DNA from 4 places in the Rossellomorea sp. H136 genome. Region 1 is predicted to be linked to each of the others. Evidence: riboswitches for the same ligand, from Rfam matches in the RefSeq annotation. Region 1 holds a riboswitch; each other region holds the start of a gene.
What was found. A riboswitch is a leader RNA that binds a small molecule or an ion and turns the genes downstream of it on or off. The one in region 1 is predicted to bind S-adenosylmethionine.
Positions count from the first base shown of each region.

Region 2: another riboswitch for S-adenosylmethionine. It lies ahead of ACYH0O_RS11160 (methionine biosynthesis PLP-dependent protein); the one in region 1 lies ahead of metE (5-methyltetrahydropteroyltriglutamate--homocysteine S-methyltransferase).
Region 3: another riboswitch for S-adenosylmethionine. It lies ahead of ACYH0O_RS13515 (YezD family protein); the one in region 1 lies ahead of metE (5-methyltetrahydropteroyltriglutamate--homocysteine S-methyltransferase).
Region 4: another riboswitch for S-adenosylmethionine. It lies ahead of ACYH0O_RS11705 (Fur-regulated basic protein FbpA); the one in region 1 lies ahead of metE (5-methyltetrahydropteroyltriglutamate--homocysteine S-methyltransferase).

Region 1 covers NZ_CM166371.1:3,912,315-3,914,514, forward strand. The annotation lists gene metE (5-methyltetrahydropteroyltriglutamate--homocysteine S-methyltransferase) at 1-874, opposite strand, end outside; cobalamin riboswitch at 1,027-1,211, opposite strand; SAM riboswitch class I at 1,283-1,393, opposite strand; gene ACYH0O_RS19925 (hypothetical protein) at 1,491-1,688, opposite strand; gene thiC (phosphomethylpyrimidine synthase ThiC) at 1,666-2,200, opposite strand, start outside.
Region 2 covers NZ_CM166371.1:2,223,305-2,225,504, forward strand. The annotation lists gene ACYH0O_RS11155 (tryptophan--tRNA ligase) at 1-888, shown strand, start outside; SAM riboswitch class I at 1,012-1,121, shown strand; gene ACYH0O_RS11160 (methionine biosynthesis PLP-dependent protein) at 1,214-2,200, shown strand, end outside.
Region 3 covers NZ_CM166371.1:2,683,735-2,685,934, forward strand. The annotation lists gene ACYH0O_RS13505 (inorganic phosphate transporter) at 1-332, opposite strand, end outside; gene ACYH0O_RS13510 (phosphoadenylyl-sulfate reductase) at 351-1,049, opposite strand; gene ACYH0O_RS13515 (YezD family protein) at 1,149-1,304, opposite strand; SAM riboswitch class I at 1,389-1,494, opposite strand; gene ACYH0O_RS13520 (MaoC/PaaZ C-terminal domain-containing protein) at 1,660-2,061, opposite strand; gene ACYH0O_RS13525 (MaoC family dehydratase N-terminal domain-containing protein) at 2,058-2,200, opposite strand, start outside.
Region 4 covers NZ_CM166371.1:2,342,333-2,344,532, reverse strand. The annotation lists gene ACYH0O_RS11710 (protoporphyrinogen oxidase) at 1-871, opposite strand, end outside; SAM riboswitch class I at 1,108-1,215, shown strand; gene ACYH0O_RS11705 (Fur-regulated basic protein FbpA) at 1,324-1,539, shown strand; gene spoIIP (stage II sporulation protein P) at 1,700-2,200, opposite strand, start outside.

The DNA of each region.
Region 1 (2,200 bases):
CAAGAATGCCGGCAGCCAAGAATTTATCCTTAGGAAAACCAAATTTCTTCAGCGCAGCCAAATTTTCTCCTCGATCATACACAAAATCTATCCCTATGCCATCTACCGGGAGTGTCAACACCCGCTGGTACCTTTCCAAACTATCATAATAGGTTTGAAGGATGATCTTTAACCCGGGGCAGGATTCTTTAAGTGTTTGATAGACTTCTTTGAATTGATTTATCTCCTCATCCCCGATGGATGTGCACAATATCGGTTCATCCATCTGTACCCACTCAACACCTTCTTCCTGTAATTCACGCAATACTTCAGCATAAAGAGGGACAAATTGATCAACATGGGTTTTATAATCCCCGGTTTCGTACCCTTTAGACAATTTCACAAAAGTGAAAGGACCTAAGATAACCGGTTTCCCTTTTATCCCTGTTTTTTCTTTTGCCTCTCTATAAAAATGCAGGGGACGATTTTCCACTAACTGGGGTACGATCCCATCAAGTTCAGGAACGAGATAGTGATAGTTGGTGTTAAACCATTTTGTCATTTCTAATGCCACCGCGTCCTTTGAGCCTCTAGCCATTTCAAAATACGTTTCAAGAGAGACCTTACCCCCACTATAATGAAACCTCTTGGGAACCAAACCGAACATGACGGCTGTATCAAGCACATGATCATATAGGCTGAAATCTCCAACCGGAACTAAATCAATCCCCTGATCTAATTGCTTCTTCAAATGGTTGACTCGTATTTCCTCCATTTGCTCTAAGAAGGAATCCTTTTCAATCTTCCCTGCCCAAAATTGTTCCAGCGTCTTTTTCCATTCACGCTTTTCACCGATCCTTGGATATCCTAAATTCGAACTGATCACCTTACTCATTCATTCCTCACTCCTTATCTTGATTTGATTGTCATCAACAAAAAAATCTCCCTTTCAAATGAAAGAGAGATTCATACGTATCACTAACTAGAGTTGAGACCAACTTGTATTCTCAACACGTATTCCTCACCCCTCTCTATATCCACGTAGAGCATAAGCGCATACAACAGGCAGGTCTCCTGACTTAGGTTCACAGTTCCTTATCCCTTCCCATTTCAACAGAAATAGTGGTTGAATGATAAGTCACTCCCCATCACAGTGGCGGGACCGTGCCGGATTTTCACCGGTCTTCCCTTTTAGCTGAGCATGACTCAGCACCTATTGCATTTTTCTATTAAATTTTTCTTTCATAAAAACGAAAAACCCTCTCTAACTACCATAGAGAGGGTTTCATGTTATTAGAATCCTCTCTTATTTTCCAAAGCAATTTGCTTTGCAGGAATTAGCACCTTTTCAACACATCGGTTGAATGGTTGCCGGGTTTCACAGGGCCAGTCCCTCCACCTCTCTCAATAAGAGTTACATACATATTCATCTACTGTTTCGAAATTTGTAATAATCGTAGCACGGTACATATGAGCTGTCAAAAGAAATTTAATCAATAACTTACACTTTTCTAATAATAGGTACTTTCTACATAATGACATTTGATACAAGACCTTGTTACATCAGTCTCATAGAAGACATGCCTGCAGTTTTCCTGAATGCTCTTCACTTCTTTTTCGAGTTGAATGATTCTCTGATTGAGTGTTACGATATCATTCTTCAATTTGAGTACATGACAGCTCGGTTTATCGATAGATGTTTGATCCATTTTCCACAAACTCCTTCGATTTTTCTATCAATCCTCTTTCTATATCCTTTTGGACATCGTCAAGATCGGTTGCCTTCATGCCCCTGATATCGTGTGAAATTCTCATTGAACAAAACTTTGGTCCACACATTGAACAAAAGTGGGCCGTTTTTGCCCCCTCAGCAGGAAGAGTTTCGTCATGAAACTCTCTTGCACGCTCAGGATCCATGGATAAATTAAACTGGTCATTCCATCTAAATTCAAACCGAGCCTTAGAAACGGCATTATCTCTAATTTGTGCCCCTGGATGCCCTTTCGCTAAATCTGCTGCATGTGCTGCGATCTTATAAGCAATGACACCTTCTCTCACATCATCTTTATTAGGTAATCCCAGATGCTCTTTCGGTGTTACATAGCACAGCATGGCTGTTCCAAACCAGCCAATCATGGCAGCCCCTATGGCAGAAGTAATGTGATCATACCCCGGTGCAATATCTGTCGTTAAGGGACCCAATGTATAAAAAGGAGCTTCA
Region 2 (2,200 bases), 1.7 Mb from region 1:
ACAGCTTATTTTGTAGCGGATTATCATGGTTTAACGAAAATAAATGATCATAATGAAATGAAACAATTATCTTATGGAGTAGCAGCAGCTTGGTTAGCATTAGGCTTGGATCATGAGAGAGCGGTCTTTTACCGTCAATCCGATGTACCTGAAATCTTTGAATTGAGCTGGATCCTGTCTTGTTTTGCACCGAAAGGATTAATGAACAGGGCCCATGCATATAAATCATTGGTCGAAGAAAATGAAAAAAGCGGCAAAGATGTAGATGCTGGGGTCAACATGGGATTATTCACTTATCCAATTTTAATGGCAGCTGATATTTTACTCTTTCAAACCGAGATGGTCCCTGTTGGAAAAGATCAGATACAACATGTTGAAATCGCCCGTGACATAGCTGAAAGCTTTAACAAACAATATGGAGAAATATTTGTCATCCCTGAATATGTCATTCAAGAAGAAACGGCCGTACTCCCGGGACTCGACGGACGTAAGATGAGTAAAAGCTATAACAACACCATTCCATTATTTGAAGAACCAAAAAAGCTTCAAAAATTAATCAATAAAATCAAAACAGATTCTACCCCCCCTGAAGAGCCTAAGGATCCTGACTCCTCCATCATTTTTACGCTATATAATGAATTTGCAACCTCCGATCAAGTTGAAGAAATGAGAAGGAGATTTCAAGAAGGAATAGGGTGGGGAGAAGCGAAAAAAGAGCTATTCCAAGTAATGAATTCTTTTATCGAAGAACCAAGATCGAAATATGAAGAACTGATGGCGAGTCCCCATTTGCTGGATGCAATCTTACAAAATGGAGCAAAAGAAGCACGGGAAAAAACCATTCCATTCATGAAAGAGATTAAAAGGAAAATAGGAATTTATCATTGAAATAGAACAAGGTAGTGAAGCGCAATAGTCATTTTGTTTTTCAGATAATTCATAATTCTCATTGACATTTCTTCTTCTTTGTTATAAGTTATGGGAAAGTTATTTTTCGCAAAATCATATAGTTTCTTATCAAGAGAGGTAGAGGGACTGGCCCGAAGACACCTCAGCAACCAGCCAAAGTTATAGGTATGGTGCTAATTCCAGCAAGTTGATGTCAACTTGGACGATAAGAGGGAGAACGAACGTATAAAACCTTCTTATTTTCATTAAGAAGGTTTTTTTGTTTTTTTCCCTTTTCGTATTCAAGATAGAAAAGGAGAGAAGAATGTTGAAAAAACATATTGATACAATGCTTGTCCAGGCAGGAAATCGGAAAGATCCTGCAACGGGTGCTGTCAGCCTGCCCATCCATTTATCGACTGCCTATGAACATAAGGGGATTGGGCAATCGACAGGCTATGATTACACAAGAACAGGAAATCCAACCCGTGCCACCTTAGAAGACACTCTCACTCAATTGGAGGAAGGGCACAGAGGGTTTGCCTTCAGCTCGGGGATGGCAGCGATTCAGGCAATCCTTAGCTTATATTCCAGCGGGGATGAATTGATTGTTTCGAAAGACCTATACGGCGGGAGCTACCGTTTATTCGTGCAATATGAAGCACAATATAGCATCAAATTTCATTTCGTCGATACCAGTGATGCCGGCTCCATAGAAGAACAAATTTCTAAGAGAACAAAGGCCATTTTTCTTGAAACGCCAACCAATCCATTAATGAATGAAGCAAGTATTTCTGAGGTTGCTGGACTCGCTAAGCGTAACGGATTGCTTTTAATTGTAGATAATACCTTCTACACACCTATTCTGCAGAAGCCACTTACTGAAGGAGCAGACATTGTTATTCACAGCGCTACGAAATACTTAGGGGGACATAATGACGTGCTGGCAGGTGTTGTGATCGTAAACACAGAGGAGTTGGCGGAAAAGATCTACACCATTCAAAATTCAATCGGTGCTGTTCTCGCCCCTTTTGATTGCTGGCTCTTATTAAGAGGGATGAAAACCCTAAGTCTCAGAATGGCTCAGCACGAAAAAAATGCAAGAGAATTAGCGGAGTATCTTGATGTGCATGAATGTGTAACAGATGTTTTATATCCGGGAAAAGGCGGCATGCTTTCCTTTCGTATAGCAAAGGAAGAATGGGTTGCTCCCTTTCTCCAATACTTAAAAATTATTACGTTTGCTGAAAGTTTAGGAGGGGTCGAAAGTTTTATCACCTATCCAGCTACACAAACGCATGCAGACATTCCT
Region 3 (2,200 bases), 1.2 Mb from region 1:
CCTACAACCGCTCCGACCGTTACTTCACTTGTAGACAGCGGGATCCCGATCACATTCGCCAGAAACAAGGAAATGGTGGCGGATAACAATATGATGACCACGATTTTGATGGAGAGTACATGCTGAGGGATAATCCCTGAACTTATGGTTTTAACTACTTCTCCTCCACCTAATACCGCCCCGCTCAGGACACCGGCTGCGCAGATCCATAATGCAACCCTGATGTTCTTTATGGCTCCTGCACCATACGCAACACCCATCGATGCTGCCGCTCCACTGGCACCAATGTTCATAGCGAAAAACAAACTTATGATCAGGGCGATTACTTCAATCAAAGAATGTCACCCCTTTTAATGAAGACCGCATTCGGTTTTCCCTTTTCCTTTCCATCTTCCTGAGCGGAGATCATTGATGTCTATGGCTGGAGTTGTACAATGGAAGCATCCGATACTTGGATACCCCTGATCATGAAGAGGATTATAGGATAGGTTATGTTTATGGACATACCTCCAAATCTCCTTCCAAGTCCAGTGAATCAAAGGACAAATCTTAACCGATTGAAACTTGTCATCCTTATTGATGAATTCAACCTGACTCCTTGTCGGTGATTGCTCCCTTCTTAATCCTGAAATCCAGGCATTTCCTTTGGATAAGGTTTCTTTTAAAGGGTCGAGCTTTCGAATTTGACAGCATTGGTTCGGATTTCTCTCCCACAACCTATCTCCATATGTTTCTGCTTGCTCTTGGAGCGTTAATTCAGGCTTTTTCATATAAATGGTGATACCAGGATACTTCTCCTTCACCTTTTCAATCGTTTCGTAGGTTTGCTTGAAATGAACACCTGTATCAAGAAATACTATGGTTGCTTCCGGTTGTACTTTGGTTAAGAGGTCGATTAATACGATCCCTTCTATCCCAAAACTACATGCATATACGACACTCTCACCATAATGATCATACGTCCACTCAAGTACGTTTACAGCTCCTTTATATACCGGATCAATTTCAAATTGGACAGATGGTTTTTTCCAAGTTTGATAGGTTAACATGATACACCCCTTTCCCGCTCATCCAAACAAAAAGAGGCGATAACAAGATATAGGGATTTCCCTTATCTGTGTTATGCGCCTCTAGTTTGTCTAGTCAGCTTATTTAATTCGCACTTTCTCGTTTTTCTCCAATTGAATGACTTTACCGTCCTGAACCACAATGGTAATTGATCCAAAACTCATCGTCTTCAACATCGAAGTGATCTTCTCGACTACTACATCATACTGTGCCTCTTGATTATTTTCTTTAGTCACTTGATTCCCCCAATTTTCATCTTATCCAGAAAATCATGAATGAAAAAACAACCTTCCATTTTGGAAGGTTGTTCAGGTAAGGATACCTTATCTTCCAAAATGACTTCACATTTTGCTGGAATTAGCACCTTACATAACGTAGGTTGCTGGGCTTCGCGGGGCCAGATCCCTCCACCACTCTGGATAAGAGTTATTAATTTTAATATTCTAAATAATACCACATTCTTCAGGGAAGTCAACCCGAGTTTTTCTATCGGATTTAAGTCTTTTGACTTATTTTTTCTTTCAGAACATTAATTCTCTTTATTTCTATTCGCTTTATGAAAGCTATAGGACACAATTTTCACATGAATGCTCAAAATAATTGAAACATCAATTTACCCTCGATCACTTTCTTCTGGTCCTGATTGACGGCAAAGACTTTAAAATGTAAGAGATCATCCTGTTTTTCTGATACTTCTGCAATCAATGTAATAACATCGTCCAAAAAAACCATCCCTTTAAAGCGGACGGTGTAATCTTTGATAAATCCTTCTTCATAATGATCACTAAAAAGCCTGGTGACATTGCCCATTGTCCACATACCATGAGCAATGATTCCTGGAAGACCCAGTTTATGGGCTTCCTCATCGATCGTATGAATGGGGTTATAATCCCCAGATGCTCCTGCATATTTGATTAAGTCGATTCTCGAGACTGGAGCTAATTCGACAATGGGAATCGTTTCACCTATATTAATGGATGATAGTATAGTCATTTTCCCAACCTCTCTCTGACCGTTTCAGTGATAATGACAATCGCCTCGGAGGTGAAAATCCTATTCCCTCCTGAGTCTTCACCGATATCTTCGATTACAAGAAAGCCAAGTGTTCCACCCGATCCTTTCCGCTCATAGT
Region 4 (2,200 bases), 1.6 Mb from region 1:
CAAGTTTTTCATGAGTCAGAATCTTCTGGGTTACGTCATGAGGTGTTGCAAATACCACATAATCCGCTTGAATTCTACCACGGCCATTAAGAGTCAGCTCATATTTATCTCCATTCTTGTGTAGCTTAGTTGTTTCTACCCCCTTTAAAATTGTCCCACTGAAACATTTTTCTTCTAAACGTTCAATGAGGGTTGATAAACCATTTTTAAACGAGATGAATTTTTTATTGGATGCCCCCTGGAATTTTTGCTTATTTGCAGATAAACCTTTAATGATACTGCCGTAATCATTTTTATATTCAAGTAAGTATGGGAGTGTCGAAGCCATTGTGAGCTTATGCAAATTTCCAGAGTATACCCCTGATAGTACTGGAGCTACCTGCTTCTCAACAAGTTCCTTACCCAGGAATGCTTCTAGAAATTCACCGATGGAACTTTCTTTTGTAAATCGCGTGTTTTCCGTTTCAAAGTCTTTAAGAGCGTCAATCTTCCCTTCCTCTGACACCAGAGTGCTATTTTTAAGAGACTCAACGGACATGGGAATTCCGAAAATCGTGTCTTGGGGAATCTTGTGTAATTCGCCATTTGTGTATATGTATGATGTGCCTGTTTCATTATAGACGAGTTCCTCTTGAAGTTGAAGTTCCTCAACTAAAGACAGAACCCCTTCATTTCGAACTACGATGGAATCTGCTCCTGCTTCCATAATGAATTCGCCTTCTCTTATGGTTCTAATTTTGCCGCCGAGCTGCCGATCTCGCTCGATTAGGATTAACTCGATATCTATTTCTCGTTCCATGGACATTTTTTGAAGATGGTACAGAGCTGTTAATCCCGTAATTCCTCCACCTACGACAACCACTGTCTTCATACGTTTCACTCCAATAATTGCGTTTATGTATACAGATTATCATGTTTTTTGTTGATAAGAAAAAGATTCTGTGTCTGAAATGGTAAAAAATATAGGAATGAAGGTTAGTTCCACATTTATATTCCAGGTTTCAATCCCCCCTTCTATCCTATAATCTTTATCGAACACTTAATTCCCAGTTGACAACTATGAATACTTATATATATAATATAAGAAATCCATGACAACTATATAACCACTTATCCAGAGAGGTATAGGGACTGGCCCGATGATGCCTCAGCAACAGATTCTACATCATAGAACACTGTGCTAATTCCACAAGCATTTCGCTTGGAAGATGAGTTGAAGTTTGATACATAAAGCCTTCTTCTTATCTACTACTAGGAAGAGGGCTCTTTTTAATAAATGAGCCACTTCCTTTATTCGTATACTAATAAGAGGAGTGATCAAAAATGGGGGAAATCCTTCAGGAAGCAATTCATAATCGAAGAAATGAGTTAATAAACAAGTTAATTGTCCACAACATTTTCAAAAAAGGAGACAAACAATTATTCGAATTGACGCTGCAAGAACTTGAGGACGAATACAAATATCTTCAAAAGGAATGCCATCCACATAGCGATGTTGGGTCCATTCATTGGAGAAATTGTGGGAAATTAAGCAGTTAAAAAAGCAGCGATCCAAGGAAGTGGATTGCTGCTTCCTTATTTTATTTGGGGTTTCGTTGGAGGAAGAAAACTAGTTCATATTGTGGCCGTTACGGGAACCTCTCTCCTCGGGAACAAAAAAAAGACGTCCACCACACGGCATACGTCTTATCTCTGTCACTTATTGTGCATTCACCTCTACAGCATCCTTCTGGTGATACTCTGCAAAGATCTCTGCAAAAGCTTCTGTAGAGTTATACAATTCCACTAAATTGTTTTCCACTCCACCAAACTCAAGCAACATGGCTCTCTCGGTTAGGTCCTGATTGTAGACCCCGTTACCTTCAGCTTTTGTTTTGATGAAGACTCCCCGGCTGATGCCAGGATATTTTCCTTCCAGTTTAGCATTCAAATCCTTTGCGATCTTAAGGTTCTTTTCAAAGTTTTTGTTTTCTTTCCCTACGATAAAAAACAAGCGTGCGTAGTTTTTACCGTTAATGGTTTTGGTAGTGATGTTTCGTGGCTGTGAATCCCGATGGATATCAATCAGGTATGTTAAGTCATCGTTTTGGGCGATGGCTTCTTGTACTAGCCCCCTTGATAACTGATAGGATTCAAAATATGTCCATGACTTGTCTTTGAGTGCTTTGTTTACATCTGTCTTATCCTGAACCGCTCCAAT